3 regions of the Glutamicibacter sp. GQ173 genome follow, and region 3 is predicted to be linked to each of the others. Evidence: riboswitches for the same ligand, from Rfam matches in the RefSeq annotation. Region 3 holds a riboswitch; each other region holds the start of a gene.
What was found. A riboswitch is a leader RNA that binds a small molecule or an ion and turns the genes downstream of it on or off. The one in region 3 is predicted to bind S-adenosylmethionine.
Positions count from the first base shown of each region.

Region 1: another riboswitch for S-adenosylmethionine. It lies ahead of AC6CHO_RS10680 (bifunctional o-acetylhomoserine/o-acetylserine sulfhydrylase); the one in region 3 lies ahead of AC6CHO_RS15015 (OsmC family protein).
Region 2: another riboswitch for S-adenosylmethionine. It lies ahead of AC6CHO_RS12390 (O-acetylhomoserine aminocarboxypropyltransferase/cysteine synthase family protein); the one in region 3 lies ahead of AC6CHO_RS15015 (OsmC family protein).

Region 1 is NZ_JCAXDT010000006.1:14,555-18,624, forward strand. It holds gene AC6CHO_RS10660 (phosphotransferase family protein) at 1-430, opposite strand, end outside; gene AC6CHO_RS10665 (CPBP family intramembrane glutamic endopeptidase) at 492-1,247, shown strand; gene AC6CHO_RS10670 (GNAT family acetyltransferase) at 1,266-1,685, shown strand; gene AC6CHO_RS10675 (VOC family protein) at 1,743-2,387, opposite strand; SAM riboswitch class IV at 2,560-2,680, shown strand; gene AC6CHO_RS10680 (bifunctional o-acetylhomoserine/o-acetylserine sulfhydrylase) at 2,771-4,070, shown strand, end outside.
Region 2 is NZ_JCAXDT010000007.1:112,403-116,472, forward strand. It holds gene AC6CHO_RS12385 (cystathionine gamma-synthase) at 1-806, opposite strand, end outside; gene AC6CHO_RS12390 (O-acetylhomoserine aminocarboxypropyltransferase/cysteine synthase family protein) at 808-2,109, opposite strand; SAM riboswitch class I at 2,197-2,287, opposite strand; gene AC6CHO_RS12395 (LysR family transcriptional regulator) at 2,520-3,461, opposite strand; gene AC6CHO_RS12400 (DUF1852 domain-containing protein) at 3,584-4,070, shown strand, end outside.
Region 3 is NZ_JCAXDT010000009.1:167,403-171,472, reverse strand. It holds gene AC6CHO_RS15020 (L-idonate 5-dehydrogenase) at 1-1,037, shown strand, start outside; gene AC6CHO_RS15015 (OsmC family protein) at 1,117-1,668, opposite strand; SAM riboswitch class IV at 1,700-1,819, opposite strand; gene AC6CHO_RS15010 (DEAD/DEAH box helicase) at 2,564-4,070, shown strand, end outside.

The DNA of each region.
Region 1 (4,070 bases), on a different contig from region 3:
GCTCTTCGATCCACGGGCCGCGGAAGGCAAAAGGCGAAGCCAGATGCTCGCGTAGCGGTTCGAGGTCGACCTGCGCCAGGTCGCTGACCACTTTGGCCAAGACCTTGGGATCGCCGTAGTGCGGTTCATGGGCGCTGCCCGGGATGAAGGACATGGCTACCGAGCTCAGCCCATCCACCGTCAAGATCTGCGAGGTCGCCACCGGGACCTGGTAGCCCAGTTGATCGGCCACAAGCCCAAGCAGCTTGATGGAGCGCGGCATCTGCTCGGTGGCCTGGATGGTGCGGGCCATGCGGATCACCGAGTGCCCGTTGGCGATCACCACCTTGTGGAACTGCCCGCCCTCGTTGACTCCGGCATTTTCCCAGGACAGCTCTGGACATAGCTGGCGGGCAATGGACAGTTCTTCCATGGTGGCAGGACGGCTCACTGATGCTCCTTTAATTCGCTACCTTCAGGCTACCTCAGCCCGCGCACAGCCTGATCAGCCTATGATCGAGAACGTGAATGCCAAGATCCTGAAATTCGAGGCGGCTCTGGTGCTTGCCCTGTCCTTGGGGCAAAGCGCGATCTATTCGATCCTGAGTTTTGCCGACAAGGCCACCAGGGCCCCGCTGCGCGAGCAGACGACTTCGCTGAACAACCCGTTGAGCACCCGCGAATTTTTCGACTTCTCCTATCAGCTGCTGGACATTGTCTTTGCGCTGGTTCCGGTTCTGCTGGCCCTGTACCTGATGAAACGCAGCACCGGGCGGGGAGTGCGGGAGATCGGCTTTGACCTGCGCGCGCCGGGCAAGGATGCCTTGCTCGGCGCCGGGCTGTTTTTGGCCATGGGGCTTGGCACCCTGGGCGTCTACGCGGCAGGCCGGGCGCTGGGCATCACCACAGCGATTTCCGCGGCCAATCTGGGGGACTACTGGTGGAGTGTGCCGGTGCTGCTGCTCTCCGCGGTGCGCCATGCGGTGCTTGAAGAGGTGCTGATGCTCGGCTTCCTGTTCAGCTATGCGAAGAAGCTGAACTTAGGATTGTGGACCACCATCATCGCCTCGGCGGTGATCCGCGGCAGCTACCACCTGTACCAGGGCGCGGGGCCGATGATCGGCAATATGCTCATGGGCGTGGTCTTCGGCTGGGCCTACCACAAGTACGGGCGGGTGATGCCGCTGGTGATCGCGCACTTTATGCTCGACGCCATCGGCTTTGTCGGATATGCCCTGATCGGACCGGCGATCGGGATCGGCAGCTAGCGCGGCTAGACTGCAGGAATGAAGATTTCTCAGCTGGCTGCGCAGCAGATTCCCGAAGCCGTTGCGCTCTGGGAGGCCACCGGGCTGACCCGGCCGTGGAACGACCCCTGCGCCGATGCCCTTCGAGCCTTGGAAACCTCTACCTCGACGGTGCTGGCCATGATCGAGGAGGAAGAAGTCCTCGCCACCGTGATGGCTGGCCATGATGGGCACCGCGGCTGGCTCTACTACCTGGCCGTGGACCCGCGGTGGCAGGGCAGCGGACTGGGCGCCCAGATGGTCCAAGCCGCGAGCGCGTGGCTCGCCCAGCGCGGCGTGCCCAAGGTGCAGCTGATGGTGCGCGAGGAGAATACCGCGGTGCGCGGCTTTTATGAGCGGCTGGGATTTGAAGACCAGCACGTCGTGGTCCTGGGCCGGCGACTGGATGCCGGCGCATAAAAAGAGGCAGGCGGGGACGCCATTGTCCCCGCCTGCCGGCAGCTTGCTGCGAACCGGCTACAACACTACCGGTCCGTTCTGCGTTTCAAAGGTCACCGACAAGATGCCCGGGGTGCCATTGGGCGCCTGGTAGTCCATGGTCACCGCGCCGAGGTGCACGTTCTGGGGCTGGCCCAGCCATTCCAGGACCCGATCGCGCGAACCGGCGATCGAGATCTCGCTGATCGCCCCGGTCGGCTCCAGGGCCTTGGAAGGATGCAGGTCCTTGGCTTCCTCGTCCCACGAGATCAGGTAGGGGCACTGCGGGTCGGCGATCAGGCCCTTGATGCCGATCTGCTGCCAAGTCAGCTCGCGGCCGTCGGGGAATTTTCGGTTGCCCGGAACCGACTTGCGGCCCAGGCGGTCTTCGGCGCTGGATAGATCGTCCACCGAAACGCACCAGCCCATCCAGCCGCCGCCGAGCTCCGAACGGGCCCGCACCGCCTGGCCGAAGGGGGCCTTGTCGCTGGCCGGGTGGTTGAGCACCTCGACCACTTCGAGGTACTGGCCATGCTTGAGCGGGAAGATGACATTGCGTGTCCCGAACCTGGGATGCACGCCTCCCTTGACGAATTCCAGGCCGAGCGACTCGGAGATTCTTTGCGCGGTTGGCAGCAGCCCATCCGGGCCACAGGCATAACTAACGTGATCTAGCCTCATCATGTGCCCATCATGACAACATGTGACCGCAGTCTCTACTTAGGCGACCCTAAGGTTTTTGATGGAATCGAATTCCCTGCGGCAAAAGCGCCATGGATGTGAAATATGACCGATTGAGACCATTGTGCGGTGCCCGCATTGCAAAAATCTTCGGTTTTCGGGCACACTGGAAACAGGTCATGAGTCCCAGTAACAAGCCCCGGCTTACTGGGCGGCAACCCTCCAACCGCGGTGGGGTGCCCCGGGTGAAGACCTGGCCCCCAGGTGCACAAGGCAGCTGGGGACAAGCGCGGGTAACCCTGGAAGGCTTCGTGGCGAGGTCTTTCCTCTCGGTGTCTTCTCAGTGGTCTACCCCCAAAGTCGCATGAACTATTTTGGAGGAAACCATGAGCAGCAACTGGTCATTTGAAACCCGTCAGATCCACTCCGGGCAGACCCCGGATCCCGCCACCGGCGCGCGGGCCTTGCCGATCTTCCAGACCACTTCCTTTGTCTTCCCGACCGCGCAGAGCGCTGCCGCGCGCTTCGCGCTGCAGGAGCTGGAACCGATCTACACCCGCATCGGCAACCCGACCACCGACGCGGTGGAAACCCGGATCGCCGATCTGGAGGGCGGCGTGGGGGCCCTGCTGCTCTCCTCGGGCCAGGCAGCCACCACCTTCGCGATCCTGAACCTGGCCGAAGCCGGCGACCACCTGGTGGCCAGCCCCAGCCTCTATGGCGGAACCCAGAACCTGCTCAAGCACACGCTCAAGCGCCTGGGCATCGAGGTCACCTTTGTGGCCGACCCGGATAACCTGCAGGACTGGCGCGACGCGGTCCGCCCGAACACCAAGGCCTTCTTCGGCGAAACCATTTCCAACCCGCGCCAGGACGTGCTGGACATCGAGGAAGTCGCCAAGATCGCCCACGAAAATGGCGTGCCGCTGCTGGTGGACAACACCCTGGCCACCCCGTACCTGATTCGCCCGATCGAATTCGGCGCCGACATCGTCATCCACTCGGCCACCAAGTTCCTGGGCGGGCACGGCAATGCGATCGCCGGGGTGATCGTGGACTCGGGCAACTTCGACTTCGCCCAGGACCCGGAGCGCTTCCCGGGCTTCAACACCCCGGACGAGTCCTACAACGGCCTGGTGTTCGCCCGCGATCTGGGCGTGAACGGCATTCTCGGTGCCAACCTGGCCTACATCCTCAAGGCGCGCGTGCAGCTGCTGCGCGACCTGGGCGCCTCAGTCTCCCCATTCAATGCCTTCCTGATCGCCCAGGGGCTGGAAACCCTGTCCCTGCGCATCGAGCGCCATGGCGAAAATGCGCGCGAGGCCGCCAGCTGGCTCGAAGCCCGCGCCGAGGTGCAGAAGGTCGCCTATGCCGGCCTGGCCTCCTCGCCTTGGTTCGAGCGCGCCAAGAAGTACAGCGATCACGGCGCCGGCTCGATCATCGCCTTCGAACTGGCAGGCGGCGCGGCTGCCGGCCAGGCGTTTGTGGACGCGCTTGAGCTGCACTCCCACGTGGCCAACATCGGCGATGTCCGCTCGCTGGCTATCCACCCGGCCTCCACCACCCATGCGCAGCTTTCCGAGGCCGACCAGATCGCCGCCGGGGTGAGCCCGGGACTGGTCCGCATCAGCGTGGGCCTGGAAAATATCAAGGACATCCTGGCCGACCTGGAACTGGGCTTCAACG
Region 2 (4,070 bases), on a different contig from region 3:
CGGGCCAGGGTGCTGGCCGAGGCGCAGTGGCGCTCCATGCGCAGGCCCAGGGTTTTCAGCCCGCGGGCGGCCAGATAGGAATCCTGCGGGCCGGCCACCGCTCCCCCGGCGAACTGCTGGTAGCCCACCGCTTCGGCCAGTGTTTGCCCGCGGAAGAAGTGGTCGGCCACGATGACCGCTCCGCCGAGCACATCGGAGTGCCCGCCGATGTATTTGGTGGTGGAGTGGACCACCGCGTGGGCGCCAAAATCCAGCGGGCGCTGTAGATAAGGAGTGGCGAAGGTGTTGTCCACCACCAGCAGGGCGCCGTGCTCGCGGGCGATGGCAGCCCAGCCGGCCAGGTCGGCGATGCCCAGCAGCGGGTTGGAGGGCGTCTCCACCCAGAGCAGAGCGGTGTTCGGGCGCACCGCGGCGCGCACCGAGTCCAGGCTGGTGATGTCCACCGCCGAGGAGGTGATCCCCCACTTGCTGTGCAGCTTGGAGATCAGCCGGTTGGTGCCGCCGTAGCCATCGGCCCCGAGGATGATGTGGTCGCCCGGTTCGAGCACCGCGCGCAGCAGCGCGTCTTCGGCGGCGATGCCCGAGGCGAAGGCGAATCCGGCGGCCCCGCCTTCCAGCGCGGTGAGCTGGTCCTGGAACCCGTCGCGGGTGGGATTCGAGCCGCGGGAGTATTCGTGTCCGGAGCGCAGCACGTTGATGCCGTCCTGGATGAAGGTGCTGGTCTGGTAGATCGGCGGGACCACGGCGCCGGTGTGCGGGTCCTTGGGCTGGCCGGCGTGCACGGCCTGGGTGTTGAAGCCGGTCATCTCATGCTCCTTGGGTTTGCGGGGCCAGGGCCTGGGCCAGGGCGTGATCCAGTGCCCCGGTGAGATCTGCGAGCAGGTCGGCGGGGTCTTCCAGGCCGACCGAGAGCCGCAGGGTGGAAGTGTTCAGCCCGGCGGCGGCCAGCTGCTGCTCGGAGAGCCGGCAGTGGGTCATGGTGGCCGGGTGCGAAATCATGGTGCGGGTGTCCCCCACATTGGCGGCCAGCGAAATCAGCTTGAGCCCGTCGATCAGCGGGGAGACCAGTGTGGGGTGGGCCAGCTCGATGGCCAGCACGCAGCCGGTGCCCTTGGGCGTGATCTTCTTGGCCAGCTCGTGGCTCGGGTGGGTGGACAGCGAGGGGTGGTGGATGGCCACAATGCCCGGGTGCGCCAGGAGTTCGCCGATCAGCGTGGTGACGCTGCGCTGCACATGGGCGGCGCGCACCGGCAGGGTTTCGATGCCGGCGAGGATCCCCTGGGCGCTGGCCGGGGCCAGGGTCGGGCCCAAATCGTGCAGGAATTTGGAGCGCACCAGCATCGCGTAGGCAGCGGATCCGTGGCGTTCGAGCAGCGAGGTGTTGTTCAGCCGCACCCGCGGTGCGGCGATCTGCGGCCAGCGGGCGGTGTCGGAGAAGTCGAATTTGCCCGAGTCCACGACGATCCCGCCCAAAACAGAACCGTGTCCGGCCAGGCCCTTGGTGGCCGAGTGCACCACGATGTCCGCGCCGAAGTCCAGCGGCCGCACATTCAGCGGGGTGGCCAGGGTGTTGTCGACCACCACCGGGATGTTGTGCTCGTGGGCGATCGCCGCGATGGCGGGCAGATCGGCCACGGTGCACAGCGGGTTGGACACGGACTCCAGGAAGAAGGCGCGGGTGTCCTCTTCGATGGCGCCGGCCCAGGCGGTGGGATCGGCCTGATCCACAAAGCTGATGCGGATGCCGAAGTCGGCAAAGGTGTCGGTGAACAGGTCCACGGTGCCGCCGTAGAGCGAGGAGGAGGCCACGATGTGCTTGGGTCCCTGGGTCAGAGCCAGCAGGGACAAGGCCACGGCGGACTGGCCGGTGGCGGTGGCTACCGCCTGGGCTCCGCCTTCCAGCGCGGCCACGCGCTGCTCGAGAATCGAGACGGTGGGGTTGCCGGTGCGCGAGTATGTGAAACCGGCCTGGCGCAGCGCGAACTTCTCGATCGCCTCGGCATGCGACTGGAATTGGTAGGCTGCGGAATTGTGCAGCGGCGGCAGCATCGGGCGGAAGTCTCCGCTCGGGCGATATCCGGCGTGGACCGCGTCGGTTCCTTGGCTCATAGCTCCTCCTCGATTCTCTGCGAGGGAGTGCACCGATTAGGCATCGTGCAAAGGCACGAAGCACAGCGCGAAAGCGCGTTCGGAACTGCTCCATCGTTCCTGGCATTAGCACCTTTCGGTTTCCCGATGGTTGCTGCGACGTCAACGAGCCAGATCTCTTAGTCGCTCTTGATGGTTTGTTGTTCTTCCATGGTTGACCATGGCTCGCAGACGGCGCAAGCGGCCAACAGCCCTGCGCTTCATACAAGGCCGCCAGGCTTCATATGACTTCTCGTTGTCATGATGACGCGGTGGCTGGCATCACTTTATGACGCGAGCTTTTGGGCTGATTGGTTGCGATTTAGGGGTTCTGCTGGAAGTTTGTGACGATGGACCGGCGCTCGATGACCGAGAGTTACGCCTGGGGCGGCTCAGCCGAGCACCTCGACGCCGAAGCTGGCGACCACGGTGCGGACTTCTTGCAGATAGCGCTGGGCCTGGTCGGTGAGCGGGATCGCGGCGTGGCCGATCCAGCCGATCTCGATGCGCTCCTCGATCGCCAGCGGGATGGCGACGATGGAGGGATCCAGCTCGTCGCTGATGATGCCGGTGGAAATCGTGTACCCGCCCAGGCCGATCATGAGGTTGAAGATCGTGGCGCGGTCCGAGACCTGGATTTCGCGTTGGCTGGAGCGGGTGGAGAGCACCTCCTCGGCGAAGTAGAAGGAATTATTCGCTCCCTGGTCGAAGGTCAGCCGCGGCAGGTCTTCGAGGTCTTCGAGCGTGACCTGGCTTCGGGTGGCCAGCGGGTTGCTGCGCGAGATGAAGATGTGCGGGTCGGCCAGGAACAGCGGGTGGAAGACCAGCCGGGATTCGCGCAGCAGCTTGTCGATGACCTTCCGGTTGAAGTCGTTGAGGTAGAGAATCCCGATGTCGCTGCGCAGCGTGCGCACGTCCTCGATGATTTCTTCGGTGCGGGTCTCGCGCAGCGAAAACTGGTATTCCTCGGCGCCGCTGGCCTGGACCATGCGCACAAAGGCATCCACAGCAAAGGAGTAGTGCTGGGTGGAGACGCCCAGCAGCCGCCTGGCGGCGGGGCGGCCGAGGTAGCGGTGCTCAAGAAGCTCCACCTGCTCGAGCACCTGCCGGGCGTAGCCGAGGAATTCTGCGCCTTCGGCGGTGAGCGTCACTCCCCTGGCCGAGCGCATCAGCAAGGTGCGTCCCACCCGGGATTCAAGTTCCTTCATCGCCGCCGACATGCTGGGCTGCGCGACGTAAATCAGGTCGGCGGCGGCGGAGATGGATCCCTCGGAGGCCACCGCCACGAAATAGCGCAGCTGCTGCAGTGTCAAGCCATTTGTTCCCTGAACCATAGCCAGAGTCTATATGAATCCATAGTTATATCGAGTTACCTGATATCAAGAATCACCCTGCATGATTGACGCAACGACTTCCCCTCGGCCTGCCCAGGCCTCCCAAATACAGATTGGCCATCATGGCAGACGCATTAAATTTCAGCATTAGCACCACCAGATTCGACGAGAATTACTCCCCTTCTGCGAATTCTCGAACCACGACAAACTTCGCCAATTTGGCGCGCGGGGAGCGCCGCGAAGAGAACCTTCGCAATGCCCTGACGATGATCAATCGCCGTTTCAATTCCCTGGCTCACTGGGACAATCCCCAAGGCGACCGCTATTCTCTTGAATTGGAAATCATTTCTGCAAATGTGCATTTTTCTGCCGATAATACCGATCAGGAATTTCCACTTTTAGAAGTGCTTGAAACCACGATCGTGGATAAACTCACGGGTACTCAGTCCCAGGGCATGGTCGGCAATAATTTTTCTTCTTATGTCCGCGATTACGACTTCAGCGTGGTGCTTCCAGCTTCGTGCAATGACAGCGGAGCCCCGGTGCTTCCGGAAGATTTTGGCGATCTCCATGGGCAGCTCTTCCAGCATTTCTTGAACTCACAGGCGT
Region 3 (4,070 bases):
CCGGGGACCTGCGCATCGAGCAGATCGATGTGCCAGCTCCGAAGACCGACCAAGCGCGCATCGCCATCGCCTACGGCGGCATCTGCGGATCGGACCTGCACTACTGGAGCCATGGCGCCGCCGGGGAATCCATCCTCAAGGCGCCCATGGTGCTCGGACACGAGATTGTGGGAACCGTCATCGAAGCCGCCGCCGATGGCAGCGGACCAGCGGCCGGAACCAAGATCGCCGTGCACCCGGCAACCCCCGGGGACACCGGGGAACCATACCCGGCAACCCCCGTGGACACCGGGGAACCATACCCGGCAGATCGCCCGAACCTTTCCCCGGGCTGCACCTACCTCGGCTCGGCCGCCCGCTACCCGCATACCGAAGGCGCTTTTGCCCGTGAAGTGAACCTGCCAACGCGCATGCTGCGCGAACTGCCTGGGGGACTCTCGCTGCGCGACGCCGCACTGGCCGAACCGGCAGCGGTGGCGTGGCATGCAGTCTCGCGTGCCGGAGATGTCTCAGGCAAAAAGGCCCTGGTCATTGGCGCCGGCCCCATCGGCGCGCTCGCGGTGGCAGTGCTCAAGCGTGCCGGTGCCAGCGAGATCATCGCAGTGGATATGCACGAGAAGCCACTGGCCATCGCCCGGGAACTGGGCGCCACCTCCACCCTGCGCGCCGATGACCAGGAGGCCATCGCCAAAGTCAACGCGGATGTGGTGATCGAGGCCAGCGGCAACTACCGCGGCTTAGCATCAGCGGTCCGCGGTGCGGTGCGCGGCGGGCGCGTCGTCATGGTCGGATTGCTGCCCTCCGGCGAACAGCCTGCGCTGATTTCACTGGCTATCACTCGGGAACTGGAACTAGTCGGATCCTTCCGCTTCAACGGCGAAATCGATCAGGTGCTCGAAGCCCTGGCCGACGGCTCCCTGCAGATCGGGGCAGCCGTCACCCATGAGTTCCCGGTAGCCGATGGACTTGAAGCCTTTGAAACCGCCAAGGACTCCTCGACCTCGGGCAAGGTGCTGCTCAACTTCCTGGAACAGTAGTTTTCCCTAGGCGCAAAGTGCACTGTGGCGGCCATTAATATCAATGGCCGCCACAGTGCATTGCTGTATCCAGCTTGGGCTAGCTGGCTTCGATCAGCTGCACCGAGGTGGTGACCGGCACCGGGTTGGCGAAGAGGTCAAGCACCGGGCAGTGTGTATCTACTGCCTGGCGCAATTCCTCGTAGCGTTCGGCGGATTCCGGGCCAGCAATCTGCACCTTCAGATCCACCGAAGAGAATCCGGGTCGGATGGAAGGATCGATGCCGAAGAGCCCGCGGACGTCGAGCTGCCCGTCGGCGGTGATCTGGACATCGTCAACCTGGATTCCCAGGTTCTCAGCGTAGAGCCGATAGACCACTACCTGGCAGGAGACCAAGGCCGCCAACGCGTATTCCACTGGGCTGGCCGCGATGTCGCTGCCACCGAGCGCTGCCGGTTCGTCCACGGTGAAGGTGTGCTTGCCGGCGCGGATATTGCTGGCAACCGAATCAAAGCCTTCGCCCTGGACCGTAAAGGTCAACGCGGCGCTATGCGGTGCGGCGGAAATCCGTTCGCCCCAACCTGCACCTGCTTCTTGAAGGCGCTGTGAACGGTCCTCGGCTACTGAGAGTTTTGCTGTTGCGTGAGACATGGGGGAGTCATCCCCTTTCTGGCGCAGGGGGCGCCATCGTTTACGATCTTGGATTTCAAGATGCGTCGAATCGTCACCTGGGGCACCCCGCACAATGGCTCAAGGGTTGCCGTCCACTCAGCCAGGGCCTTGATGAGTGGAACTCGTGATTCAGTAGTTCCTTTTTATCCGCTAACAGCGGGCTCGGTAAAGTATCCACTTAACGTTTCGTCATGGCTGTCTTGTCCCTATGCATCGATAGGATGGAGGGTAGCAATCCGCTCTAACGCACTACTTTTGGATGGCGATGATGGAATTCCAGCTGAACTTTGGCTCTCTGGACTTATTGGTGTCTGACGATGAACTTCGTGCTGGACGGATGTATCACAAAGCGGGTCTCGTTCAAGACGTTGACCGATACCAAAGGGTTGGCAGTTCAGGCGTCACCGGCCTGGTCGCAGGTCTCGAAGTGGTGGCGAATTTCCACATTGCGGGGGATCGCATTGAATTTGAAGGATTTTGCTCAGGGCATCCTTCCGAAAATAGCTGCGCAGAGGTGGCGGCTTTACTCCTAGAGGTCCTCAGTGACGAGGATGATCCACTGATCGTTTCTGACGTCGAATCGGACCCATACGCGTGGCGTCGCAATGCAGTACCTCAGTGGGAGCGAAACCTTAACCGACTGTTGCCGGTGCCCCAGGACGAAATAGACATTATTGAAGAACCTTTGGGTCTGATCCTGAAGATTCTCAGAACGCCTCGGTATGGTGGCGACGACCTGCTGACTCTTCAAGCGCGCCCAGCTAAGCGGGGAAGCAAGAGTCCTTGGGTGCAGTCCGGTGTGAGCTGGAAATCAGTAGCCTTTGACGAACATTTCCCTAGGGAACAGCGCCGAGCCGTAATTGAACTGAACCGTATGCGAGAGCACGCAGAAAAGCAGAAGTATGGCCATTTCTGGGAAGCCAAGGACTGGATTTCCTTGATGGAAGTGCCCGGCAAGGACTTGATAGCCGCATTTGGAGAGCTTCGGGACGCTGGCGTAGCGATCATCAATGGTGCTACTTCGGGCAAAGCTGAAGTGAACTTCAGCGAGGTACAGGCTCAGGCCTACCTGGATATGCGTCGCGGCGAGAACGGGTTGACGGTAGAAGGCATCCTCAGAGGACCTGAAGAGGAGCACACTCACTTATTGCCTATCGGCAACCCGCCAACTCTTTTGGCGTATTCGTCGAAACCGCTGGAGAAATCCAAGGACTGGGGACTAGCCGAATTTGCCGAGCCCGTTTCGGGCGAGCTGGCGACCTTTATCGCTTCTGGTGTGCAGTTCATTCCGTCAACCGACGTCCAACGATTCGAAGATTCTCACCTGGATCGCATGAGGGCATTGGCACCTCTGAAAAGCGCTGACGTTTCTTACGTCATTCCCGAGCCTCCTCGCCCGGTGTTGCGGCTGCGAGTTTCCAGCACTGCCGAAACGGTGAACCTGCACTATTCGTGGAAGTACGCGCCCAAAGCGACCAAGCAGCGCAGCGTCGAAAAAGAGATCCTGGCTTCAATCAAGGACAAATTGGGTGACGACTCGGCGTTGGGTCAGGTGAACTCCCAGGGGATTTACGAGGATCGTGAATTGACCATCGATGAGTCCATCGACTTCATGGTCTACACCCTGCCGTTACTTGAAGAGCACCCAGATATTCTCATCGAAGCGCAGAATCAGCTGCCTAGATATCGGATCCTTGATACGCCGGCAACAGTCTCTATCGAGGCAGGTGAAAACTCCGGCGACTGGTTTGATCTAACGGTCGAAGTCACCATCGATGACATCAAGGTGCCCTTCGCGTTGTTGCTGGCAGCACTCACTCTGCGATTGGATTACCTGGTCCTTGAAGACATGACGGTCATTCCCATTGCGAGTGAAGACTTCGCGCAACTGCGCCAGCTGATCGCAGAAGCTGGCGAACTAGGCAAAGTCGAAGGCAATACGATTCGAGTCCACAAGCTAAGCATTGACTGGTGGCACGAGCTGCTGGATCTGGGCATCATCGAAGCCCAGCATAGCCAGTGGTTGCAGAACATGAATGAGCTCAGCCGCGGTGAAGAACTTCAAATGGTGGAGCTTCCCGAAAGCTTCAAAGCGAACCTTCGCCCATACCAGGAACAGGGGCTTTCATGGTTGAATTTCCTGCGTACCCACTCGTTGGGCGGGGTACTCGCAGATGACATGGGGCTGGGCAAGACCGTCCAATTGCTGGCTTGTCTCGAACAGGCCCGCCTTGAGAATCCAGATCAGAAGTTCCTCGTCCTGGCTCCGACGTCGGTCGTAGGCAACTGGATCAATGAAGCCCACCGATTCACCCCGAACCTCAAAACGCGGGGCATTACCTCGACAGCCAAGAAAGCCGGCCAAACAGTAGCTGATCAGT